DNA from 3 places in the Paenibacillus sp. OSY-SE genome. Region 3 is predicted to be linked to each of the others. Evidence: predicted binding sites of a transcription regulator. Region 3 holds the regulator's gene; each other region holds the start of a gene.

Region 1 (5,512 bases), on a different contig from region 3:
AGAAGAAGCCAACGAACAAAACAGCGACAAGTAAAAACCAAAGTTCATTAAGAGAAATCATGGTGTCCCTCCCGATCAAATGGGTCATTTGAATGTGCTGCCTTTACGGTTTCATTCGGACCCTTTTTGATGACACGAACGAACAAATATACCATTACTATACCAAGTATCGTGTAAATAGTTGAGAATGTGATTAAGGAGAATAGAACCTCTCCCCCGCTCACGCTCGGAGAAATGCTGTCCTCCGTCCGCATCAATCCGAATACGGTCCAAGGCTGACGGCCAAACTCAGTCATAATCCAGCCTGTCGTATTGGCGATAAATGGAAGCGAAATGGCAAACAACATAAAGCGCATAAACCAAGTGTTCTTGTTATCCAGCTTCTTGCGATAAGACAAGTACAAGCCATACATGGCGAGCAGAATCATGAGCGTTCCCGCGGCAACCATGATGCGGAAGCTCCAGAACGTCGTGCGAACCGGCGGAATGTAGTTGCCAGGACCATAGGTCTGCTCATATTCCGCTTGAATTTCGTTCATGCCCTTTACTTCACCAGAGAACTTGCTATAGGACAGGAAGCTGAGCAAATATGGAACCTTGAACTCCATACTATTCTCTTTCTTCTCCGGATCAATCGCCGCAAACACGGTCCAAGGCGCCGGATCCCCGCTCTCTCCCCACAAGCCCTCTGCGGCCGCCATCTTCATCGGCTGCGTGTGAACCAGATACTGCGCTTGCTGGTGGCCGAAGACGGCAACCAGGATGGACGAAATGAGCGCTACGATAACGCCGAGATGGAACGACTTTTTGAAAAATTCCGTATCTTGCTTCTTCAGCAGCTTATAAGCGCTTATACCCGTGATAAGGAACGCGCCCGTCGCAAAAGCAGCAAATATCGTATGTGGAAATTCCACCAACAGCTGGCCGTTCGTGATGAGGGCGAAGAAATCATTCATTTCCGTGCGCCCGTTATTAATCGTAAAGCCAACCGGTCTTTGCATGAACGAGTTTGCCGCCAAAATCCAGAATGCAGACATCGTCGTTCCAAACGCGACTAGCCAAATGCAGAGCAAGTGCAGCTTCTTCGATAACCGCTCCCAACCGAAAATCCACAAGCCGATGAAGGTCGATTCCATGAAGAATGCCAACAACGCCTCAATAGCGAGCGGCGCACCGAAGACGTCACCTACGAATCGGGAGTAATCTGACCAGTTCATCCCGAATTGGAATTCCTGTATAATCCCTGTTACTACACCGACGGCAAAGTTAATGAGGAACAGCTTCCCCCAGAACTTAGCCATTTTCTTATATTCTTCTTTTCCTTTGACGACATACATCGTCTCCATGATTGCGATTAGCAGCGCTAATCCAATCGACACTGGCACGAAGAAGTAGTGAAAAATCGTCGTCGATGCGAATTGGATGCGTGACAGTATAACCGTATCCATCAGTTTCCCCTTCCACCTTTCTCTTCATAATTACAAATCTTTTAAGTCTATTAGGTCCCGTTCAACCCTAAGCGGCTTCTAATTGTATTAGGCGCTATTTGGCAAATATCGACATTGGCTTACCCCTATACCGGAGTCGAACACGGGATCAATGATGTTGATTACACGATTCATGTGATATTTTGTCAGATTAAGGCCTCTGGTAATGTGATTTATGTCACATCTTTTGGGGGAGAGATTGAGCAAAATGCGAACTTTGTGCCATTCGTCACAAAATAGTAATAATTGAAATATAAAAAGAAGAAAAATGGCATTGAATTCTGGCCATCTCACTTCGTCCGGAGCCTATCCCTATCTGGTTGCTTCATGCCTTTCATGTATGAATTACCGTAAATTGGTATACGCTAGACCCGCCGAAGGTCTAGGATACGAACCGAACCGCAGACCATTTTCATGCAACCCTTGTTGCATTAGGATGAAGATAAGAGATAAACAAGTACGACATAATGCATCGTGGTGCTTAATATAGAGTTCTCAGGGGTAAAGGAGTGGCTAGAAACGATGATGGAACGAGGAAATAAGACGAAGACACAGCGGAAAGCACAGGTGCTTGTATTGACAGGTGCCATTGGGCACGGCCATGTGCAAACGGCCAATGCGATCCGGGAATCGGCCGCAGCGTGGTTCCATGAAGATGTCGATGTGCACGTCGTTGACTACATGGAACAGGTGGCACCCCATTTGCACGGGGTCGGCTCCTATTGCTTCATTCAGTGGCTTAAGCTGTTCCCGAATATGTACGGCTATCTGTTCGAGATGACACGGAAAGATCGCGGCCTCGCCCAGTTGTTGAAAAGCGTTCGGCTGACCAGTCTGCGCCCCTTGTCCAAGCTGGTGCAGCGTATGAGACCAGACGTCATCGTCAGCACGTTTCCGGCTGCAAGCGCGGCCGTCTCGAAGCTGAAGGAACGCGGCCTCGTCGATTGCCCAGCCGTTACCGTCATTACGGACCATACGGATCACAGCTTCTGGATCCACCCGTACACCGATCTGTATATGGTCGGGTCACAGGAAGCACAGAACGTGCTTGTCGCGCAAGGCATCTCCGCGGCACGTATCGAGGTGACGGGAATTCCCGTACGTCCAGCCTTCTACAATACCTATGACAAACAAGAGCTGCGTGAACGCCACGGGCTAGACGGTTCCGCAATGACGGTGCTGATGATGGGCGGCGGATGCGGCCTGCTCGACGCAGCGCTGCTGCGGGAGTTGGAGAAGGCTCCTTGGGCGAGCAGCATGCAATTCATCGTCATCTGCGGACGCAACGAGCGGCTGCAGCAGCAGTTGGAACGATGGGCGGAGCAGACGCCCTTGCGCGTGCACATCGAAGGCTATGTCGAGGCCGTACACGAGTACATGGCGATGTCCGACCTGATGATTACGAAATCAGGCGGCGTAACGACAACTGAAGCAGTCGTGCAGAAGCTGCCGCTGCTCGTCTATAAGCCGCTGCCCGGACAAGAGCAGGATAACATCCGCTACTTGCTTCGGAACGGGCTAGCCCGCCGAGCCAAGAGCGCGGACGACCTGCTGTCGAAGCTCGCTTCCTTCGAAGCTCACCCGGAGCAGTTGGAGCGAATACGCGAGCGCGCACAAGCCGAGCAGCAGCATACGCCTGTCAGCGCGTTGCAGGCTATTCTGAACGTGCTGAATCAGCCGGCGATGCAGCGCAAAGCAGCGGCTGGGCAATGGTTCCGGCGACGCAGAATCGTATAAGCGACTAATCGTCTAACCATCTATTCAAGCAGGTATTCGACCACTCGATAGCAATTAGTCTAATCGTATGTGTGACTGGTTATATGTGTGCCTAATCGTCAATCACCGTCCAACTTTGGTCTGGAGCTTATGCATGGACGAATATAATCTAGCATACATGTCTGGACCAATTGGGTCTGGCGCTCATGCCTAACCGGCTTATATTTTGCGGTCAACCTAGACAACCTCGTCTGTGCCTATGCACAGACGACTTCGGTCTGATGCTCACGCCCAGCCAGCTTCACTCTAACACTTGTGCCAACCAGCTTAACTCTATCGTCACGCCTAGATGACTCATTCTAACCACTTCGGTTGTCATTCTAGCCTACCTGCCCTCACTCTGACGCTCTCGTCTGGCCCGGTTCTTCCTGTTGAGATGCTTGGTAACGCGAATATGGATGAATCGGGATGCTCTGAGCCCAATGGAGGCTTCGATAAGAGCATCCATTGGAAAACATACACCAGAATGGCCTGTCGCATGCAGAAACTCTCCTTTTCGTTGGAAAACATCCAATCAAATCACACCCTATATGTGATCCTCAGCCATTTCGGGTAATTCCATTGCACATTTTCCAATGGATCGCCCCGTCTACTGCCTTGACTCTAAGAAACATTGGACAAATTCCAACGGAATCAAGCGCCCCATACTATAATTCAAAAAACAAGCTATTCCTCCGGCTAGTTCCACCGAGCCAGCTGGACGAGTAGCTTGTTTTCGTTGCATGACGCGATTATCCTACACATTATTTCCGCTCCTGCTTCGAGTGGGCATACAACCGCTCCACCTTGTCATCGGCAATTTCCTTCTCTCCGTAACGCGCTTCATTGTACGCTTCACCCAACTCGGTCAAGACGCTAGTATTCGCTGCACGGTCCTGCCGTCCGATCTCCTGAACTGTCTCCTTCGGCGTCAGATAAGAGCGGTGCTCGTATCCCTTCGCCTCAGAGCGCTGCAGCTGATCCCGATACAGATAACGCACGCGTTCGCGATTGGTCTTCAGTTCCGAATATTTAGCATGCGGCCTCCCCCATCTCCGCATGGCCTTGTTCCAAGGCTGCATCACATTGCGGCGCAGCTTCTCCCACTGAAACATGCTCGTTTGCTCATCGATATACCCAACTTCTGACGGTGTCTCACCCTTTTGGCTGAAGAACTGAAGCAACCATTGCCATAGCTTCGGGAACCATTTCTTCACGGCAAATCGGAACAAGTAAATGAAGCCAGCAATGATGGCGACCGCGAGAGCGCACCAGACGGCGACGATGGCGATCCGCTCCAGCAGCTGCACGAACGCGCTCGGCTCCTTGGCTTTCCCCAATCCCAACAGAGGCGGCGGCTCCGGCATTGACGGCGGTATGTCGGGTACGGCATCCGTCGGCGGACTGCTGCGGAACAGCCACCCGAGCAGCGCTCGGGTCCAGTTCATAAGCGTATCCATCGCCGAACCGAACGTGAGCGCGACAGCCATCATAACAAAGACAAAAAACGAACCGGCATACCACGCATTAATATGGCTCACCTGGGCCGGAACCGAGCTGCGAACACCTCCGGCATCGCCAGATCCGGCACTAAGGTTGGCCTTGCGCAATTGGCTCCAATTCATTTGAAACAGCGTGACGACGATGGCGATTATGCCAGCCCCTACCAGATGATCTTGAAACGGCATCATTTCTGGACGATATATAGATACGATATAAACAATGAAATAGACAGCCAACGCAATTCCGTTCCAATGCACGGTATCCATCCATAAGTCTAATTCGGACACAATCTTTACACCCCGGCCAAAGAGAACGAAGCACATTACAAGAGACACGATGCGGGGGATATCTATCGGTCCGGACGCAGCATACAGCACGCCCCCGATAACCAGTACCAACATGAGCCATAGGTTATCCCGCTTCCAGCGGAAGATCTTTTTCGCCATGACGCCGAGCAATGCAAACAGAGGCAATATGCCATACCAGAACGAGGCTCCCGCCTGTTCGGGAAGCAAATATACAGTAAGCAGAAATACGATCGGAAACGCCAACACGTATTCCAACAGGCCGCGACATCCGTCCGATATCCATTTGGATTTATCCGGCATTCGGATTCACCTCTTTCGCTTCAGTCACTCGCAGGCTTGGCTCGGGCAGGACGACCAGCTCGACACCGTTGCCCCTCATTCGAATTCGGGATAGAACCGCGTTGCCATCGCTCAGCCGAATCGGCGTAATGATGACGAAATCAGTATTCGCCGCATCCT
Region 2 (5,512 bases), on a different contig from region 3:
ACGCCTCGTCTCCATGATAAGGCAAAATGTTGTCATCAAGGAAGTTAGGCACATCTACGTGTCTTTGCCATTTTCCCATTTTGAACCCACGCCATGGATCCATTGTTTTTACTTCAGTCATGTTCTTTTCAATCACCGACATCGTAATCCCTCCATACATTTGATTATCTGTATGTGCTGTAAACAATCCAGAACGCTCACACCTAGCAATATCATGTACATACCCATTCATTGTAATGCCTAATCTTACATTTTGTGACGTTTTTCACTTTAGAAGCTGCAATTATTTTTCTTTCGCTTTTTACTTCTCCAGCGAAGCGTCACTTCCTGCTAAGTGCGGCTGACAAAGAAAGAAATAATATGCTTCATTTTTGTCTTCCCTTGCTGTGATTTAATTGTACCTCTTTTCACGTACAGTTAATGTGATTTATATCACAATATAGTTGTCCTCCATGAAATTAATCACATTTAATTGTTCAATTTTAGTTGAAAACAATGTCCGTGTTTTCATAATGACAGACAATAGCAGCGAAGAGGGCTGGACTCTTCGCTGCTGTATAAAGGAAAGGTGGATTAGGCTGTCATGCTTTCAGTTGCTGCCTTCTTACTCGAACCGTCCGTAGAAGGCGTTGCGGTACACTTCCGCCAATTCCGTCACGAGCGGCAGCTTCGGATTCGCTGTCGTACATTGGTCTTCGAACGCGCGGTCTGCCAAGTAGTCTACGCGGGATTCGAAATCCTTCGCGTCGAAGCCGATGGCTTGGAACGATTCCGGAATGCCGAGCTCGCGGTTCATGTCGCGAATCGCCTTGATAAGGCTGTTCACGCCCTCTTCCGTCGTGCGGGCAGGCAATCCCAAGATGCGTGCGATTTCCGCGTAGCGCTCATCCGCCACGAAGTGGTCATATTTCGGGAACGAAGCGAACTTCGTCGGCTTCTTCGCATTGTAGCGAATGACGTGCGGCAGCAGAATGGCATTCGTGCGACCGTGTGCCGTATGATATTGCGCTCCCCATTTGTGCGCCAAGCTATGGTTGATGCCGAGGAAGGCATTCGCGAACGCCATACCGGCAAGTGTCGAAGCGTTGTGCATTTTTTCGCGTGCCTTCGGACATGCTTCATGATGAGATTTCACTAAATTCGCGAATACGAGCTGGATAGCTTTAATCGCCAAGCCATCGGTGTAATCGCTCGCCATAACGGACACGTACGCCTCAATCGCATGCGTAAGCACGTCCATACCGGTGTCGGCTACCGCAGTTTTCGGCAAGCTGTATACGAATTCCGGATCCACGATGGCTACGTCCGGCGTTAATTCATAGTCAGCCAGCGGATACTTCGTGTTTCCTTTTTCTTTATCCGTAATGACGGTAAACGAAGTCACTTCCGAACCCGTACCGGACGTGGTTGGAATGGCCACGAATTTCGCCTTTTTGCCGAGTCGCGGATATTTATAAGTCCGCTTGCGGATATCAAGGAACTTCTGCTTCAGGTTGTCGAATTCCGTATCCGGATATTCATAGAACAGCCACATGCCCTTCGCTGCGTCCATTGGCGATCCGCCGCCAAGTGCGATAATACAGTCTGGCTGGAAGCTCTGCATCATTTCCGTACCGCGTTCAACCGTCTTGGTGGACGGATCCGGCTCTACATCGGAGAACACTTCGATAACGACCGGATTGCGGCGTTGACGCAAGTAGTATTCCAATTTTTCCACATAGCCGAGCTTCACCATCATCGGGTCGGTAACAATCATGACGCGGCTGATGTCCGGCATTTTCGCCAAGTATTGGGTTGCCCCTTTTTCAAAGTAGATTTTATTTGGAACTTTAAACCACTGCATATTCACTGTACGCTTCGCCACCCGTTTAATATTGAGCAAGTTCACCGCCGTTACGTTCGAGGACGTCGAGTTGCGGCCGTAAGAACCGCAGCCGAGCGTCAAGGACGGAATGTTCGTGTTATACAGGTCCCCGATGGCGCCATGCGTGGATGGCGAGTTGACGAGAATGCGCCCGGTTTGCAAGCGGTCCGAGAACTTCGCAATAACGTCGTCATCGTTCGTGTGGACGACCGAAGAGTGGCCCATGCCGCCGAATTCAACGATTTCTGCAGCGCGGTCGATACCTTCCTGCGCCGTTTTCACCTTATAGCAGGCAAGCACGGGACTCAATTTCTCTGCGGACAGCGGATATTTCGGTCCGACACCTTCCAGCTCGGCCACGAGAATCTTCGTGTTGTCCGGCACATTGATGCCCGCCATCTCGGCAATCTTCGTCGCCGGCTGGCCGACAATTACTGGATTGACTGCACACGTTTCGGCTTTCATGGCACTGCCCTGCAGCTTGCCGATTTCCTCTTTGCTCAGGAAGTAGCAGCCTTGGGACTGCATCAGCTTCTTCGTCTGATTGAAAATTGGCTCTTCAATGATAACCGCCTGCTCGGATGCGCAAATCATCCCGTTGTCGAATGTTTTGGACAGAATCAGGTCAGTTACTGCTTGGTTCAGGTCTGCCGTCTTTTCAATGAAGCAAGGCACATTGCCGGGACCAACGCCAAGCGCCGGTTTGCCGCAGCTGTATGCGGAACGAACCATGCCCGCGCCGCCTGTTGCCAGGATGAGCGCTACCTCCGGGTGGTTCATGAGCGTGTTCGTCGCTTCCATCGACGGGAACTCGATCCATTGGATGCAATGTTCCGGTGCGCCATATTTCACAGCTGCATCATGCAAAATGCGAGCCGCTTCCGCGCTGCATTTCTGTGCCGAAGGGTGAAACCCGAAAATAATCGGGTTGCGCGTCTTAATCGAGATGAGCGCTTTGAACATCGTCGTCGATGTCGGATTCGTTACTGGCGTAATCCCCATCACGATACCGACTGGTTCGGCTATCTTCATGTAGGCGCCATTCGGATTGTCTTCAATAACGCCTACTGTTTTTTCATATTTAATGTGGTTAAAAATATACTCCGTAGCAAAGATGTTCTTCGTAATTTTGTCCTCGTATACGCCGCGGCCCGTTTCCTCCACAGCCATTTTCGCGAGATGCATATGTTTGTCTAAGCCTGCCAACGCCATTTGTTGAACCACTTTGTCGATTTGCTCCTGATCCATATCCATGAATGCTTCCTGCGCCTTCTTCGCGCGGTCAATCAGTTGCTGGATGTGCTTCTCGACATTTGCGGTTTGCTCTGTCTTTTTCTCTGTAGCTTTCACTTCTGGTTTCGTTGCCATTCTCTCCGCCTCCATTCAAGGACTAAGTGTGAACCTTAGACTTGGTTTCTCTCTTCATGTCTGTGTTTGGTCTGTTACGGCCTTATCCGAGGTTCATTTGCTTACTATTGATTGTGAATCATTTCACATATTCATTGTAACCGATGGTTTCAATTCGGTATGTGATCTACATCACAATGCAAACTTCTTTATGATTTCTTTTTTCTTCTTATAATTATGATGATGATCACGGCATTTTCGCAAAAATGTAACTAATTTTTAACCTAATTAAATTGACATCTTTCGTTGGAACCTCCATGATAGTATTATCGTATAAAATAGTGAAACTTGTCACATGGAATACCTTGGGTCATAATAACTAAAAATTGAAATAGACAAATTGGAGGAGAATGGAGTGACTAACATCATGGAACGATTTCAAGAGCCTTGTAACACATCGTGCTTCTCGGACCAAAATGTGGAGCGTTTAATCAGTGTAGCCAAAGACCGCACTTATCCAGATAGCTCTCACCTGTTCTGGGAAGGCGACGTCTCCGACAAGCTGTTCCTGCTGAAGAGCGGCCGTATTAAGATTACGAAATCGACGGATGAAGGGAAAGAGCTAATTCTATACATGTATCAAGCTGGCGACTTGGTCGGTCAGGTGGATCCGTTTCATAGCACGAAGCACAACTTCACGGCCGAAGTGGTCGAGGAAGCCGATGTCTGGCTAATCGAACAGAAGGATATTGAAATTCTAATATGCCAGCACTGTGATTTTTCCATTGATTTCATGAAATGGATGGGTATCCACCATCGTCTAACCCAGACAAAATTCCGCGACCTAATGATGTACGGCAAGCCGGGAGCGTTGTGCTCAACCTTGATCCGCCTCTCCAATACGTATGGCGAAGAACTGGAAGACGGCGGCATTCTCATCAACAAGAAGATTACACATACCGACCTGTCCAACATGATCGGAGCTACCCGCGAGAGTGTCAACCGCATGCTCAGCGACCTTCGCAAAAAAGGAGTAGTCGAGTACGAGAACGGCATGATCGTCATTCGCGAGCTCGAGCATTTACAGGAGATTTGCCACTGTGAGATGTGTCCGAAGGAGATATGCCGCATTTAATGGGCCACATTTATAAGTTCTGTATCCTTAGAAATGAAGAAGAGGGGCGTCAGCCCCCTCTTCTTTGATTTACCGATAACATTATGTGTCACAAAAATACAATCGTCGCTAGGCAGTAATGCGGAACACATGAGCAATAGGAGCTTTATCCCCGAGCGCAGATAACGGGAGAGTAATCGATACTCCATCCTCTACACGGTTGAATTCCAGCACCTCATTCGTTCCAACCAATTCCACTTTACCTACAGCGTCAGTGTATGGAATGAATACGTTTTCCTTAACAGGCGTATTGTCTGATGGGTACAAGTACGAGCAATATACCGTATCCCCTTTGCGGGTGAACGCACACTGCTTCGTGAAATACGGCGCACAAATTCTAGTGCCATAAACAGCCTCGCCGTAAGTCTTCATCCACGCGCCCATTTCCTTCATCCGGACAATAGCCCCTTCCGGCAGCCGTCCATCCGGCTGTGGACCGACGTTCAACGCAAGGTTTCCGCCTTTCGCCACGACTTCGAGCAAAATGTGCACGAGCTGCCGTGTCGGCTTGTACTTATCTTCATATCTGAAAGAGAACGACGTGCCCATCGTAATGCAACTTTCCCACGGAACATCCATCGGTCCTTCAGGGATCGTTTGCTCCGGCGTGATGATATTCTCGTACGGCCCGCCTACCGTCCGGTCGGCTGAAAGGAGCCACGGCTGTTGCTCGCGCGCACGATCGACGACTTCACCGAGGCGGATATCTTGCCATACTCTGCTGCCTTCTCTCACCCATCCAGCATCCAGCCACAGCACATCAATTCGACCGTATTTCGTCAATAATTCCATGATTTGCTCATGAGTGAATTGAACGAATTTTTCCCATAGCTCCGAATGCTCCTTAGGATTGTAAGACGGTCCGCGCCACGTCTTGTTTCCTCGTTCCATGTTAGGCGCCCAGTAATATGGAGTGTGCCAATCCGCTTTGGAGAAATACGTTGCAATCGCCAATCCTTTGTCACGGAACGCATCGAACAGATGCTTGCAAATGTCAGCATATTTGTGCGAGTGAAACGGCGTATCCGCTCCCGTACTCTTGTAATCAGTCGTTTTCGTATCCCACATGCAGAACCCATCATGGTGTTTCGTCGTAAAAATCAAATATTTGAATCCGCCTTCCGCCG
Region 3 (5,512 bases):
GAGTGGAATGGATACGCCGATGACCCACTCAGGCCATCGCATCGATTGTCGATTTCTCATACGGCCACACCCCCATCCGTGTACCTTCTAACGGCAGCAGCAACGTCTTGCTGCCTTGTCCATCCTTCACCGTAATATATACATACTGGTTGTCCATTTCCGTCTGAACTTCTATCCCCGGCTGCTGCAGCTGCTGCAGACGTGATGGAATTTGACTATATTTTTGATGTACCATCGCTTCAGCGACATCAAACAATGCCTGGGACCACCATTTATCGATTTTCGGCGTGCTATGGTCATTCATATATTCAATAACTACCTTTTTCCCTTTTGCTTGCTTTTCCAAGTCGCCATTCAGCTGCTGAACCAATTCACGGACATCGACACCCGGCTTCGTCTGAATTTGAACCTTCATCGCGTCGGTCTGCCAGTCAACATGATATTGTGTAATCTCAGCATGCTTTTGCACGATCTGTTCCACTGGCTGCTTCACAAAATTAGTCTGATACAACGCCCATCCACCGAACAGTACGGCGCCCGTCACAATCATAATCAGGATGGTAGGCGCGATACGAACTTTTTTCGTCATGCTGAAATACCTCCTCACACTCTAATCTATCTACATGAAAACGGCGCTTGTTGAATACATGAAATATATCATTCAGTACATGTTAGAGTATATCATAGTATATACACTGAAGTTGAATGTAAAGTGTACCATAGCTGCCAATCCCCTTGGCAACAAAAAAAACACCGTATTCTCGCTGCAACGCTTCAATCGCGTCACTTGCAAGAATACGGTGTAATGAGCACTTGACAGGTGGTTCATCGTTATTTATTAGGCAGCCCGTAGATTTCTCCGATCGGTGAACCGTCGGCGAACAGATAAAATTGATAATAATAGCGGTTGGCGCCCTGTTCGTCCGCTCGCTCCAGCATCGCCTGCCATACATATTGCCCGTCTTTATATCCGGGAATAAGCCGTACGATGTGAACCTTGTTATATTGCTCTTTTATTTTTGCTTTCATCGCATCTTTTTTTATTCCTTCAAAGGCGTACATAGATACGACTTTCTTCGGAAACACCCACACCAGTCGTTCTTGGTCTTGTTCATCTTTACCTTCAACAACATAGACAATGTCGTCCCATACGCTCTTCTCGACACCGGATATTTCTGCGAGCTTTACACTATCATTCGCTTGGCGAATGATATCAGCTTCTTTCACTCGCTCATCAGCATTTATATATTGCACATACATATATACGGCAGCAATGAGAAGAATCAGAATAAGAACCGCCAGCGGGATATACCATTTCCATTTGGAACGCCGACGTGTGCGGCTTCTTACCATGAATAAATCCCCCCGCTTATCGCTGCAGCAGCTGCTCGAAGCATTGCTGCGTCTCATGACGGATACGTTCTTCATCTAACGTCAGGCATTCGCCATTCTTCACGACCTGTTCTCCATCAATCCACACATGCTTCACATCTTTAGCCGAAGCGGAGTAAATCATGTGAGATACGAGATCCGTATGTGGAATGAAGTGAGCTTGATCGATATCTACCGCAACCATATCTGCCTTCATACCGACCTCAAGCAATCCTACATCAGGAAGCGAAATCGTCTTCGCCCCGTATACGGTACCCATGCGCAGCGCTTCTGCAGCCGGAATCGCGGTTGGATCTCCCGATACTCCTTTGTGTATAAGCGCAGCAAGCCGCATTTCTTCGAACATGTCTAAGTTATTGTTGCTGGCCGGACCATCCGTTCCGAGAGAGACGACAACTCCTGCGCGCAACAATTCAGGAACCCGAGCTACACCGCTCGCCAACTTGAGGTTGCTGCCTGGATTATGAGACACAGCTACATGGTAGTGAGCCAGAGTCGCAATTTCTTCATCTGTCAAATGTACCCCGTGTGCAATGAACGACGGCCGGGAGAAGAAGCCTAATTTCTCTAAATGAGCAACCGGACGGAGCCCATAATCCTTCACGTTCTGTTCCACTTCCGCCTTCGTCTCCGACATATGTGTATGAAGAGGTAAATCCATATCATGTGCCGCTTGCACGAACTTCTCAATGAATGCCGGCGGACACGTATATGGCGCATGTGGCGCCAGCACGGTTGTAATCCGTCCATTCGCCTTGCCGTTCCAGTCTTTTGCGAATTGAACCGCTTCTTTAAGCTTCGCATCCTGGACGTCTTCAGGACACAGCCCGATTGCGCCGCGCATTAGACAGCCCCGAATGCCAGACTGTTCGCAGACTTTAGCGACTTCATCCATATGATCATACATGTCGACGAACGTTGTGGTTCCGCCCTTAAGCATCTCAACGACGGATAATGCGGTTCCCCAATACACATCCTGTGACGTAAATTTCGCTTCCATTGGCCACATTTTCTCCTGCAGCCACGATTGCAGCACCATGTCGTCACCATACCCGCGCAGGAGCGACATCGCAGCATGACCATGCGTATTGATTAAACCAGGCAGGAAGAACAGACCTTTGCCGTTTATTCTCTCTGCATCACTCGTATCGAACTGCGCGGGAAGTGAATCTCCCAAGTGGACAATTCGATCATTTTCAATAACCATCGTTCCCTTGGTTGAGGTTTGCCCGGATTGAGCATTAAGTACCGCAAAGGCGCCATTTTCAATAATGATTCGCTTTGTCATTGGACTGGAACTTCCTTTCCCTGATCCGTTAAATAATAAGCCAGGCTAAACAAATCCGTTGTGAAATCGGCAGTATGCACGCGCACATGAGACGGAACCTTCAAAATAACAGGCGCAAAGTTCAAAATGGCTTCTACACCGGCTTCGACGAATTGCTCCGCTACATATTGCGCTTCCGCGGCCGGAACCGTAATAATTCCGATACGGATGTGCTGATTTCGAACCGTTGTGATCATTTCGCTCATAGGTTGAACTTTCAGATTATTAATATCCGTGCCAATCTTGGACTCCATGGCGTCGAACACAGCTACGATTTTCATGTTGTCTTTCAAATAGACCGTGTAATTGCACAACGCATGCCCCAGTTTACCGGCACCGACCAGGCCAACGTTAATAATTTGGTCCAGCTTCAATATATGACGGATTTGCTGTATTAAATAAGATACGTCATAACCAATGCCTTTGCGTCCAAAATCTCCAAAATAAGCCAAGTCCTTGCGGATTTGCGCTGGATTTAAATCCAGCTTCTGGCCCAAATCCTGAGAAGAAACTGTCAATACTTCACGCTGCTTCAGTTCTATCAAATGACGCAAATAGACCGGCAGACGTCGAACAACAGCTTCAGATATTTTTAATGTTTTCATATCTTAAATCAAGTCCCCTCATCGCTCTTCAACGTCTTTTGATTATCGTCCAACCACGTTTCAATGCGCGGAACCAACTGCTCTGCAGCCATGTGCTCCATCTTTGGTCCCGGCAAGGAATATAAAAAGTGCTTGCCATAGCTTGTTTCGATCACGCGCGTATCATAGATGATGACAATTCCCTTATCCTGCGAGGTCCGCACCAATCGGCCGAATCCCTGCTTAAAGCGGATAACGGCTTGCGGCACGGAATACTTCCGGAATGGATTCTGATTTTGCCGTTTCAGCCGCTCTGATTTTGCCTCGACCAACGGGTGGTTCGGCGGCTGGAACGGAAGTCGAACAATCGCCAAGCACGTGAGTGCATCTCCAGGAATGTCCACCCCTTCCCAGAAGCTGCTCGTCCCCAGCAAGACGGAAGCGGATTGCTCCCTGAACCTGCGGGTCAGCTTGCTGCGGTTACCGCTGTCAATGCCTTGTCCAAGCACGTGAATCCCGTGAACGCTCAGCGCTTCCTTCAAAGGCGCATATACATCCCGCAGCATGCGATACGAGGTGAAGAGCACAAGCATTCGTCCTCTCGTTACTTGCGCGACATCCGCTATCGATTGCGTCAACATCTGGTTGAACTTTGCATCTGATGCGCCCTTTACGCTCGGGAAATCACGTGGGATAACGACTAATGCCTGTTCCCGGTAATTAAACGGTGACGGTAATATGACCGTGTGCAGCCGTCCATCCCGCTCCGCATCCTTCAGCCCGATTTGTTCTGCCACGAACTGGAATGATTTATCGACCGACAGCGTAGCCGATGTCAGAATTACACTTTTCTTCGGTTCAAAAAAATACCGTTTCAGTGCATCACTCACATCGACCGGGACTGCGTACATATGCATCGATTTATGCTTGAACTGGGAATTCCCTTCCATCCAGTAGACCGTTTCCGGGTCTTTCCCCTGCATAAAGTTGCGGAATTCATCCCGAACTAGGCCCAATTCTTTGAACAATCCCGTCACGTCCACGACAACGCCCTGAATTTCATCGTCATCGTAATCCTTCCATTCGTTGGCCAGCTTCTCTCCTGACCGAACAATATCGCTAAGCCGGACATGGATGTCGCTTTCCAGCTCGGTGATGCCGGCCCAAGCTTCTGGACGTTCGCCCGACGGCAACCGGAATACCGTCTGCCCGGCGGCTTCGGCTTGTCCGTTCTCAGTCGGAGGAAGCAATTGGAACAAGACTTCATTCAAACGGTCCCATTGTTCCTTCACGTCGACGATTTGCGTGAGCAGCTTGTCGATTCCTTCTGCCCAGATAAGCGCTTTCTCGTGACCGGATAGGCGGAGCCGCATCTGAAGCAAGATCAATGCTCCATTCTTGCTGTCTTTGAATAGCCGCGTTAACGGATGAATGAGTGAAAAATATTGCAAATGGATGCCTAGATGTTTGCCTGCCGTCTCTTCAAAATGATGAGCCTCATCTATGACCAAGTGTTCATAGGTAGGCAACAGACGATGTTCGGCAATGACATCGGTGAACAGCAGAGAATGGTTCGTTATAATAATGTCCGACAAATTCGCTTCATTCTTCGCCCGATGATAGAAGCAGCGCCGGAACCACGGGCAAGCCCGGTTCAGACAAGAGTCGCTATCACTGGACACCGTATCCCAGAAATCTGGACCTTTGTGGACCAAATGCAGCTCCTCATCATCGCCATGCTCCGTCTGGCTTAGCCAGACGAGAAACTGAGCAGCGGTTATGCTGTCGTCACGCGCATGAACGAACTCTCTATGATTTATTTTATGTTCAAATTTTCTCAAACACAAATAGTGACTGCGTCCTTTTAACACCGAAGCTTTGAAAGGAAACGGAACAATCTTCTCCAGAAGCGGTAAATCACGCTGTCTCAACTGTTCTTGCAAATTGATAGTGTGCGTGCTAACAATCACTTTCTTCTCTTGAGATACGCTGTAATATAAGGAAGGGAGCAAGTATCCAAGTGATTTCCCAGTGCCTGTTCCAGCTTCAATCAAGAGATGAAGGTCCTGCTCCTGGCATTCCATCACTTCGTTAAACATTTGTTCCTGAGCTTCACGCGGCTCGTAATTCGGCAACAGACTCGCCAAATTGTTCCTCACTTCATCCATAAAGCCACGGAACGTCACATTGTTGAGCGGACTGCTCTCTG

What was found. The regulator Rex, encoded in region 3, represses fermentation and respiration genes when NADH is low (regulators of the CRP and FNR family bind a similar motif). The targets are predictions, from matches to a motif close to TTGTGAAATATTTCACAA.
Region 1: A372_RS0112920 (cytochrome ubiquinol oxidase subunit I) is a predicted target of Rex. The motif match lies at 1,654-1,671, and genes of this name have one in related genera.
Region 2: adhE (bifunctional acetaldehyde-CoA/alcohol dehydrogenase) is a predicted target of Rex. The motif match lies at 3,344-3,361, and genes of this name have one in related genera.

What each region holds. Positions count from the first base shown of each region.
Region 1 covers NZ_ALKF01000177.1:62,007-67,518, forward strand. Annotated here, with positions in the region: gene cydB (cytochrome d ubiquinol oxidase subunit II) at 1-61, opposite strand, end outside; gene A372_RS0112920 (cytochrome ubiquinol oxidase subunit I) at 48-1,448, opposite strand; gene A372_RS0112925 (MGDG synthase family glycosyltransferase) at 2,010-3,224, shown strand; gene A372_RS0112930 (DUF4129 domain-containing protein) at 4,007-5,353, opposite strand; gene A372_RS0112935 (DUF58 domain-containing protein) at 5,343-5,512, opposite strand, start outside.
Region 2 covers NZ_ALKF01000193.1:135,566-141,077, forward strand. Annotated here, with positions in the region: gene pflB (formate C-acetyltransferase) at 1-142, opposite strand, end outside; gene adhE (bifunctional acetaldehyde-CoA/alcohol dehydrogenase) at 605-3,232, opposite strand; gene A372_RS0121490 (Crp/Fnr family transcriptional regulator) at 3,639-4,346, shown strand; gene A372_RS0121495 (alpha-L-fucosidase) at 4,455-5,512, opposite strand, start outside.
Region 3 covers NZ_ALKF01000184.1:61,601-67,112, reverse strand. Annotated here, with positions in the region: gene A372_RS0116060 (AAA family ATPase) at 1-60, opposite strand, end outside; gene A372_RS0116055 (hypothetical protein) at 29-589, opposite strand; gene A372_RS0116050 (cell wall elongation regulator TseB-like domain-containing protein) at 832-1,353, opposite strand; gene A372_RS0116045 (amidohydrolase) at 1,370-2,680, opposite strand; gene A372_RS0116040 (redox-sensing transcriptional repressor Rex) at 2,677-3,324, opposite strand; gene dinG (ATP-dependent DNA helicase DinG) at 3,333-5,512, opposite strand, start outside.